DNA from 2 places in the Neobacillus sp. BF23-41 genome. Region 1 is predicted to be linked to the other one. Evidence: riboswitches for the same ligand, from Rfam matches in the RefSeq annotation. Region 1 holds a riboswitch; the other holds the start of a gene.

Region 1 (4,904 bases):
GCTTCGTCCATCAAACCAGCCTCGTATGCACTTCGATAGACTTTTTCCACACTTTTATACATTTCCTTATCGCCTAATACTGCAATAACTGCAGACGCTGTTTCTACTTGCTCTTGATTATTGGCGATTGCTCTTAGTTCCTTTTTCGCCTCCGGATCTTGAATAACATTAAAACGCCATGGTTGAAGATTACTGGAGGATGGTGCTAGTGTCGCTTCTTTTAGCATATCTTTAATTTCTTCTTGTGAAATATTGTATGTTGAATCATATTTTCTGACAGAGTGACGTTCTTTTATCACTTCAGATAAACTTTTTATTAATGTGGTTTGCATGAGAGATTTCCCCCTGTGAATTTTTAACCCAGGAATTTCTAATCGTCTCTTAACCGAACGCTTACGTGATTTAGAAAATGAGGGATTGATTGTCAAAAACGTCATTACTACCTCTCCAAAAAAAGTGGAATATGAACTGACTCCAACTGGTAAAGAACTTGATGAGGTTATTCATGTGCTAATGAAATGGGTAAAAAAACGCAGGAAATCCCTATGATGCTGGGTAACTATCTCACACAAAAAAGGCTTGCTCTATTGTATAGAAGCAAACCTTTTTTGTTTTTATGGACTTGGCCGATGAAACAGCCCCATGACTTCAATTGTTTCGGTAATATTGACAAATGCTGATGGATCAACTTCTGTAATTAAGTTTTTAACTTCATTAAGTTCGTATCTGGAAATTACCGTTATCATCACGTTCCGTTGGTGATTTGAGTAGCCGCCAACCCCATCCATAATTGTCAAGCCACGATACAAATTTGTCAGTAAATGAGCTCTCATTTCTTCGCCCTTATCTGTAATGATCATTAAAGTTAATTTAGCATGATCTGTATAAATTGCATCCACCACTTTACCTGTAACAAAAATGGAAACCAAGGTATAAAGAGCAGAATCCCAATCAAATAAAAATCCACTGATCAAGATGACGACTGCATTCATGCCTGAAAGTAAAACACCAATCGGAAAATCTCTTTTTCTCGCCACAATCATGCCAATAATATCAAATCCCCCGGTCGATCCAGAACAGCGAAAAACTATTCCGACACCTAACCCGGTTAAAGCACCACCGAAAATTGAGGAGAGAATTCTATCATCGGCAATGGCATGAACGGGAATTAAATAAAGGCCAATTGATATAATTATTACAGCAAAGATGGAATTCACGATAAATCTTTTCCCTAACATTTTATAACCAATAATCAATAACGGAAAATTCAGCAGGAAATTTGCCACCCCTGTATTAACAGGCGAGATCATTCCTAAAATCATAGAAATTCCGCTCAATCCACTGCTTAACACTTCATGAGGGATTAAGAAAAGGTTAAAGGCAACCACAACAATTAGAGATCCCGAAATCATTCCAACAATCTGCATGGTAAAAATCCTCCTATGAAAAACAGGCAATTAATTCTATTTAAAAATAATACCGATTCTCTCTGATAAAGTAAATTAAATAATTTATTAAAAAGAAACTCAATTATCTGTTTATTCTAATTGATTGAATAAAGACTTCTCATTTTTGGAATAATATATTATTGACAATTCTATAATAATATTTATACTTTAGTAATATATTAACTTTATATGATAAATCCTCATCAAAACCGATGAGGTAGAGGTCGCGGTTTTTATCAGTAAAGCGGACGAGATGAGAGAGACATCCTTGACTCCGTTTGAAAGGAAAAGCTGCCGAAGTGTGCTTTCATCTCTGAAAAAGCATGCTGGGGCTGTCTCCAAATAGGAACAGAACTGTCACGCTTAAACCTACCAGCTAAGCGTGTTGAGCTATCTTTCGGAAGGTATGATGCGGGGTATTTACAATGCCATCGATACTTCTTCGATGGCATTTTTTTATTCCAAACTCCTTCTCGAAAAAATTAGAAAAAGAGGAGTCAAGACAATGCAAACAGCAAGAGTATCAAAAGAGAGTGAATATACTAGTGACTTAACACTACAACAGGATCCAACCGAATTAAAACGAAGTTTAAAATCACGTCACCTCACAATGATTTCCCTTGGCGGGACGATTGGCACTGGACTTTTTCTAGCTAGCGGTGGCGCTATCCATAGTGCGGGACCCGGCGGGGCAATCATTTCCTACCTTGTTATTGGTATTATGGTTTACTTTTTGATGCAGGGCTTAGCAGAAATGGGTGCCTATATGCCAGTTGCCGGAAGCTTTAGTACGTATGCAACCAAATTTGTCGATCCTTCCCTTGGTTTTGCCCTAGGCTGGAACTATTGGTATAACTGGGCAATTACGATTGCTGCCGAATTAGCTGCTGTAACAATGATTATGAAATTCTGGTTTCCACATACGCCTTCATTCATTTGGAGCGGTATCTTTTTAGTAATTATGTTTCTATTAAACTATCTTTCTGTTAAAGGATTCGGAGAAGCAGAATATTGGTTTTCCTTAATTAAAGTTGTTACAGTTATTATTTTTATCGTTACTGGTACTTTAATGATCTTCGGCATCATGGGTAATGAAGCAATCGGCTTCAAAAACTTCACTGTTGGTGATGCTCCATTCCACGGTGGCTTTATGTCCATGATGGGAATCTTTATGGCTGCAGGCTTCTCCTTCCAAGGAACAGAGCTTTTAGGTGTTGCTGCTGGTGAAACGGAGGATCCAAAGAAAGCTATTCCTCGTGCAGTGAAACAAGTATTCTGGCGTATTTTATTATTCTATGTATTGGCTATACTAGTAATCGGACTGCTTATTCCATATACAAACGGGAATTTAGCAAATGGGGATATAACCGTTAGTCCATTTACGCTGGTTTTTCAAAAGGCAGGCATCGCTTTCGCCGCTTCAATCATGAATGCTGTTATTCTTACAGCTGTATTATCGGCAGGAAATTCAGGAATGTATGCATCCACTCGGATGCTTTGGGATTTAGCCCGTCAAGGCAAAGCACCGAAATTCCTTGGTAAATTAAACAAAAAAGGTGTTCCAGTCAATGCCTTAATTGCAACAACCTTAGTGGGAACACTCGCATTTCTTGCTTCCTTCTTTGGGGATGGAACGGTTTATGTATGGTTGTTAAACGCTTCTGGTATGTCCGGCTTTATCGCATGGCTCGGTATTGCAGTATGTCATTATCGATTCCGTAAAGCATTTGTCGCCCAAGGTAAGGACCTTAGCTTGTTACCATATAAATCAAAATTCTTCCCTTTTGGTCCGCTCTTCGCGTTTGCCGTTTGCGGGTTTGTTGTTTTAGGACAAAATTATTCCGCATTCACGGGTGACCAAATCGATTGGAATGGTGTTTTAGTTTCATATATCGGACTGCCATTATTCCTTATTGTATGGCTAGGGTATAAATTTACAAAGAAAACTAAGTTTATCCCTTTAGAAAAGTGTGATTTAAGAAATTAGTTTGTTTAAAAATAGCACGCGAAAATTTTCGCGTGCTATTTTCTTAATCCAATAAAAAAACAGACTCAATTGAAGAGCCTGTTTTTAATTATTACGCTTTCTTTTCCTCAGATGACCAAATGTATAAGTCTTCAATAGAGCAATTTAATTCTCTTGAAATTGTCATCGCAGTATTTAAGTTCATCACTTTTTTGGACAAGTAGTCGTTGAGCTGAGTTTGAGGAATACTTGTATTCCGTTCCAAGCTTTCCAGGTCCATGCCGTTTTTTGATAATAAATCTTTGAGGTTACTTTTTTTTGCTTTATAATTTGTCAAAATGACACCTCACTTTTTTAAAAGCATAACACATTAAGTTCTTAATTGAAAGGAAGAAGGGTTTCCCCCCTTTCCATCTTGGCTTATGATATACTTAATTAGGAATAGGTAAAGGAGTGTGAAACATGAAAAGCTCAAACAATCTGTACAAAAATGGACAGTCAGTTAACATTAAAGAAACTGGCGAGGTCGTCACAATTTTAAAATCACAATATGTTAAAAACATGAAAAGATATTCTTATATCGTTAAGGAACATCCCGAAACATTCTTTTTTGAAGAGGAATTAAAGGTTCTTTAATAAATAAAAAGGAGAAGGCCGATTCTGTGAATCAGCTTTCTCCTTTTTAAATTTGTTTTAAAACTCGGCATTTCCTGTTGTTCTCGGGAATGGAATGACATCTCTAATATTAGTCATTCCAGTTAAGTACATAATTAAACGCTCAAAACCAATACCATAACCAGAATGTTTCGTACCACCATATTTTCTTAATTCAAGGTACCACCAATAATCTTCTTCATTCATACCAAGCTCATTAATTTTACCAGCCAAAATTTCTTCGCGTTCTTCACGCTGGCTGCCTCCAATCAATTCACCAATTCCTGGCACAAGTAAATCAGTTGCCGCTACTGTTTTGTTGTCTTCATTTAATCTCATATAGAAAGCTTTAATTTCTTTTGGATAGTCTGTTACAAATACTGGGCGTTTGAATACTGTTTCACTTAAATAACGTTCATGCTCGGTTTGAAGGTCAAGCCCCCACTCTACCGGATAGGCAAAAGTTTCTCCGGACTCCCTTAATATATCAATGGCTTCGGTATATGTCACACGGCCAAAGTCTGCTGTGTAGGCATTATTTAGACGATCCAATAAACCCTTTTCGATAAAGCTGTTAAAGAAATTCATTTCTTCAGGGGCTTGTTCAAGTACATAGCCTATCACAAATTTTACCATTTCTTCAGCCAAGTCCATGATATCTGGAAGCTCAGCAAAGGCAAGTTCCGGTTCTACCATCCAAAATTCCGCTGCATGTCGTGCAGTGTTAGAGTTCTCTGCTCTAAAAGTTGGGCCGAAGGTATAGACATTCCGGAAAGCCAAGGCAAACGCCTCAGCCGAAAGCTGTCCGCTAACAGTCAAATTAGTTTCCTTGTTAA
Region 2 (4,904 bases), on a different contig from region 1:
AAGCGGCTATTTATTGAAGGATAGCCCGAGTGAGGAATTAGCAGGATCGATTCGCAGCATCATCAATGGACAGCGAATATACTGCCCCGAACTAATCGATGAAGACTCAAACCAAAACGAACAGAACATCGAAGAGTTCCAGCCGCTAGCCGAGAGAAAGACAAAAATTAGCACAGTCAGAAATTACCTGACAACCATCCTAGATAGAATAAAATTACCAACAGGTTAAAAAATAAGGTGTCAGGCACCATGTGAAATCTTCACATGGTGCCTGACACCATTTTTTTGTTTTAAATTTCAATAATAATAGGGAGGATCATTGGCTTTCTCTTTGTTTGGGTGAATACATATTGTCCGACTGATTTTTTTATGTTTTGTTTGATTACATTCCATTGCCGGATATTCTCACTTTGCAGGTCATTAATGGTTTTCTTAGCAAGGCGGTTAATCTCTTTTAGAAGTTCATCCGAATTTCTTGCGTACACGAAACCACGTGTAATGGTGTCCGGTCCGGATATAATCCTTCGGTCACCTTTATTAATGGTTATCACAATTACGAGCATGCCATCCTCAGAAAGCTGTTTACGGTCTCGTAACACAATGTCCCCGACATCGCCAACGCCCATCCCGTCCACATAGGTATCTCCTGCTGGAATCGACCGAGTCTGACGGGCCACCTGGTTTTCAACATCGACGACATCACCATTTTTGATAATGAAGGTATTTCCCTTCTCAACTCCAACGGACTCGGCTAACAACCGGTGGTGATGCAGCATTCGATATTCACCGTGAATCGGAATGAAATAGGTCGGCTTCATTAAGGTAAGCATCAGTTTTAAATCTTCCTGATAGCCATGACCGGACACATGCATACCCGTTGAACTTCCGGATCCATAGATAACTTTGGCGCCCAGTTGAAATAAATTGTCAATGATCCGAGAAACGTCCTTTTCATTTCCCGGTATTGGAGATGCTGCTAAAATAACCGTGTCTCCAGGATAAACGGCTACATCGCGGAAATTTCCGCTAGCGAGACGAGCAAGGGCAGCCATTTGCTCCCCTTGACTACCCGTACAAAGGATGACCACCTTTTCAGGAGAAAGTCGATCAACTTCGCGTGGTTCAATGATCATCCCATCAGGAATGGTTAAATAACCACGCTCAATCGCAACTGAGACCACATTTACCATACTCCGGCCAAGGAGCGCGATCTTTCGATTAGCCTTTATCGCCGCGGCAACCACTTGTTGAACACGATTCACATTCGATGCAAAAGTGGAGATAAAGATTTTCCCGTCAGCTTTCATAAAGGCCTCATCCAAATTGTCACCAATCATTTGCTCAGACGGTGTTAGTCCCTTACGCTCAGCATTGGTACTTTCAGATAATAAAACTAACACACCTTGCTGACCAATATCGGCCATTTTATGAATATCTGAATGTTGATTATTCACAGGTGTTAAGTCGAATTTGAAGTCACCGGTATGAACGACATTACCTTCAGGTGTATGAAAGACAATACCGAGACAATCAGGAATACTATGGCTTACCCTGAAAAAGGATACAGTGGTTTCACCAAACTCAAGTTTTGAATTAGAATCAATCGTCATGAGCTTCGTGTTTCCGTGAAGTCGATGCTCGTCAATTTTTAATTCAATTAGCCCAAGTGTAAAATGGGTAGCGTAGATAGGGATATTCAATTTTCGTAAGATATAAGGAATACCGCCAATATGATCTTCGTGCCCATGGGTCACAATTAGAGCACGGATCTTCTCGTGATTTTCTTCCAAGTAAGTAATATCGGGGATAATCAAATCAATTCCTAACAAACTTTCATCTGGAAATTTACCGCCGCAGTCAACGATAAAGATATCTTCAGCGTATTGAACCACATACATATTTTTACCGATTTCATTGATGCCGCCTAAAGAGAAAATGGATAATGTACTATCATTCGTTCGCAAAGTAAAATCCTCCTTAACCCAAGTAAATAAGAATAGTATGCCCCTTTGGATTTACTTTATCGGAAGGAGAGAGGTAAATCTTTTGTCGACCACCAAAAAAAACTGCCACAAACCCTGTTTTATTGAGGTTTGTGGCAGCTTGTTTTTATCGGTGGATTAATTATATTAATACTTTAACATTGCTCGCTGGTAGAACACCTTGTAGTGCTCTTTGCTCTTCGGTGGTTAATGGGAGCAATGGCAGGCGAAGACCTCCAACGTTCACTCCATTCATATTCAATGCGGCTTTTACCGGTGCTGGGTTTGGTGCCGCAAATAATGCTTTCATAATCGGGAGAAGACGGCGATGGGCACTAGCTGCATCTTGGACATTCCCATTTTTAAAATGATTAATCATTTCTTGTATTTCATTACCAATGACATGGGAAGCAACGGAAACCACTCCAGCTCCACCAATGGCTAAAACCGGCAATGCTAAGCCATCATCACCACTATAAAGGGTAAAATCACTTGGTGCTTGGCTAATAATTTCAGCCATAGCATCTAAGTTACCGCTTGCTTCTTTTAAGGCGACAATATTTGGAATCTGTGAAAGTCGAACAATGGTCTCTACCGACAGGTTGACCACACTTCGGCCGGGGATATTATAAAGCATAATCGGTAATGGTGTAGATTCAGCAATCGCTTTGAAGTGCTGATACATGCCCTCTTCGGATGGTTTGTTGTAATAAGGAGCAACAAGCATAATCCCATCGACTCCTGTTTCTTCAGCCAGCTTTGTTAAGCTGATGGAAGCTCTCGTGTTATTGGAGCCCGTTCCAGCGATAACCGGAACTCTTCCATTGACAGCGTCGACAACAAATTTAAATAAAGCGACTTTTTCTTCCGTTGTTAATGTAGGAGATTCTCCGGTTGTACCAGCAACTACGATTCCATCAGTACCATTTTCAATTAAATAATCAACAAGTGTTCTAGTCGCGTTAAAATCTATTTCACCATTTTGATCAAATGGTGTAACCATAGCGGTTAAAACTTGGCCAAAATTCATCATTTCTCACCCTTTAATTAAAATTTTTTTAAAATTTAGAGGTGGGTAAGGCCATTCATAATTTAACGCAAAAAAGCAACAACGAGGGTTCGCTGTTGCAGTAGAAACATAAAAAAAATAAGTTCCCGTGCGTAAGATAGCCCTCCATATAGTTTCCTATATGACAGTTCTGTATTTTTTCAATAGCAGAACCAGCTTCAAGACCAATGAGATTCATTGAAGCTTCGGCAAATTCCCCTTTTCACAATCATCATTGGACCTCATTATCCTCCTATTGTGTACTCATGGTCTTTGCGCCTCTATCCTCACTTCAAAAAACGTGAAGTAAGAAAATATATAATTGATAGTAAATATATCAGAATATTCCCTTTGGTTCAAGGGCAATTAGAACTTTATTTTAAAATTCACACTATATTTCTGCCGTTTCTAAACTCAGTTTATCCTTTTCAACTTCTAAGGCAGATACAATATAAGCAAACCCGTTCATAACAAAATAAATAACATTAGATTGGACCCGTTCCTTTTCTCCCAAATAAGTATTTATGATAATACTGAAGGAAAAAAAGACAACAAATGATAATGCAATTTTATTAAAAATTATCATGTCTACCGACCCCTTTAATTAGGATTCTTATGTTTATCATATTTGCTATAAACCGGTTTTATGCGTGCCTTCGATTGGCCGGTTACCTGAAGTCAATTAGGGTCGGGGGTTGGTCCAGTCATAATCGTCCTTCCTGAACGCTCTTTCTTGCCGTGTAAAAAATAGTAAAGAATTGAGGTTGCCAGAGCGACAATACCTAAGATGACATACAGGTTGCTAAAGCCGGTTAATGGAATAATAAATCCAAGGATATATGGACCGAATCCAAGTCCTGCATCAAGAAAGATAAAGAAAGTCGATGTCGCCAAACCCATCCGATGGGGAGGCGTTAACTTAACGGCCACTGCCTGGGTGCTTGACTGCATGTTACCGAAACCAAGGCCAATTAGAACACCTGCTAGCAATAAAGTGATGCTGATACTAGCTGAACTTAACAGAAACAAGCCGACTGCTAAGAGGAAAAAGCCCGGATACATAATAAAGTTTGCACCCTTCAGGTCCATTAAGCGGCCTGTGATCGGGCGTGATATCAATACTGCGATAGAATAGACTAGGAAGAAGAAACTCGCCGTACTAACTAAGTCAATTTCGATCGCATAAAAGTTAATAAAAGAAAGAACGCTGGAATAACAAAAAGCTACTACCAGTGTAATGACAGCGATGGGCAGTGCCTTTGGCTCAATATAGTTGGAAAGCTTAAATCCTTTTACTTCAGATGTTTTTACAGATACAACTAATGGAGGCACATCAACAAAGAATGCTGTGATTAAACTGATTACCCCTAAAGCAAGAGAGAAGATAAAAATCATTTGGAAATCTGTATGTTGGGTCATATAGAGTCCGATGAATGGCCCGATAGCAGTAGCGAGTGTCGCACTCATGCTGAAGTAGCCGATCCCTTCCGCTTTTCGAGCAGCAGGGATAATCTGGGCCACAATCGTACCTGTAGCAGTCCCCACCATTCCCCCTGCAATCCCATGGAGTAAGCGGGTAATAAGCAGGAAGGTAATCCCGAAGTTCACAAAATACAAAAGAAGCGTCAAAATAAATAAAATGATACCAATGAATAACGTTTTCTTTCGGCCAATTGACTCAATAAACCGGCCAATCAACAACCGGCCAATTAAAGACCCGACAATAAATATTCCTGTTACAAGCCCTGCTTGACTTGTAGAAGCACCAAATTCATCGACTGCATAAACACCGATGATTACGATTAATAAATAAAAGACTAAAGTTACGAAAAAATTGACCGTGGAAACAATGGTGAAATCCTTTGTCCACAGTT

Evidence for each region. Region 1 has a riboswitch for lysine ahead of AB7942_RS19025 (amino acid permease). Riboswitches for the same ligand answer to the same signal wherever they lie in the genome.
Region 2: it holds a riboswitch for lysine, as region 1 does, so the genes downstream of both, dapA (4-hydroxy-tetrahydrodipicolinate synthase) here and AB7942_RS19025 (amino acid permease) in region 1, are expected to answer to the same signal.

What each region holds. Positions count from the first base shown of each region.
Region 1 is NZ_JBGBPR010000013.1:34,563-39,466, forward strand. Features, by position in the region: gene AB7942_RS19010 (nitroreductase family protein) at 1-332, opposite strand, end outside; gene AB7942_RS19015 (winged helix-turn-helix transcriptional regulator) at 367-549, shown strand; gene AB7942_RS19020 (YitT family protein) at 615-1,427, opposite strand; lysine riboswitch at 1,659-1,849, shown strand; gene AB7942_RS19025 (amino acid permease) at 1,954-3,435, shown strand; gene AB7942_RS19030 (helix-turn-helix domain-containing protein) at 3,527-3,751, opposite strand; gene AB7942_RS19035 (hypothetical protein) at 3,877-4,050, shown strand; gene asnS (asparagine--tRNA ligase) at 4,108-4,904, opposite strand, start outside.
Region 2 is NZ_JBGBPR010000010.1:187,836-192,739, reverse strand. Features, by position in the region: gene AB7942_RS16810 (response regulator) at 1-229, shown strand, start outside; gene AB7942_RS16805 (ribonuclease J) at 291-1,898, opposite strand; gene dapA (4-hydroxy-tetrahydrodipicolinate synthase) at 2,125-3,012, opposite strand; lysine riboswitch at 3,142-3,322, opposite strand; gene AB7942_RS16795 (hypothetical protein) at 3,422-3,616, opposite strand; gene AB7942_RS16790 (MFS transporter) at 3,709-4,904, opposite strand, start outside.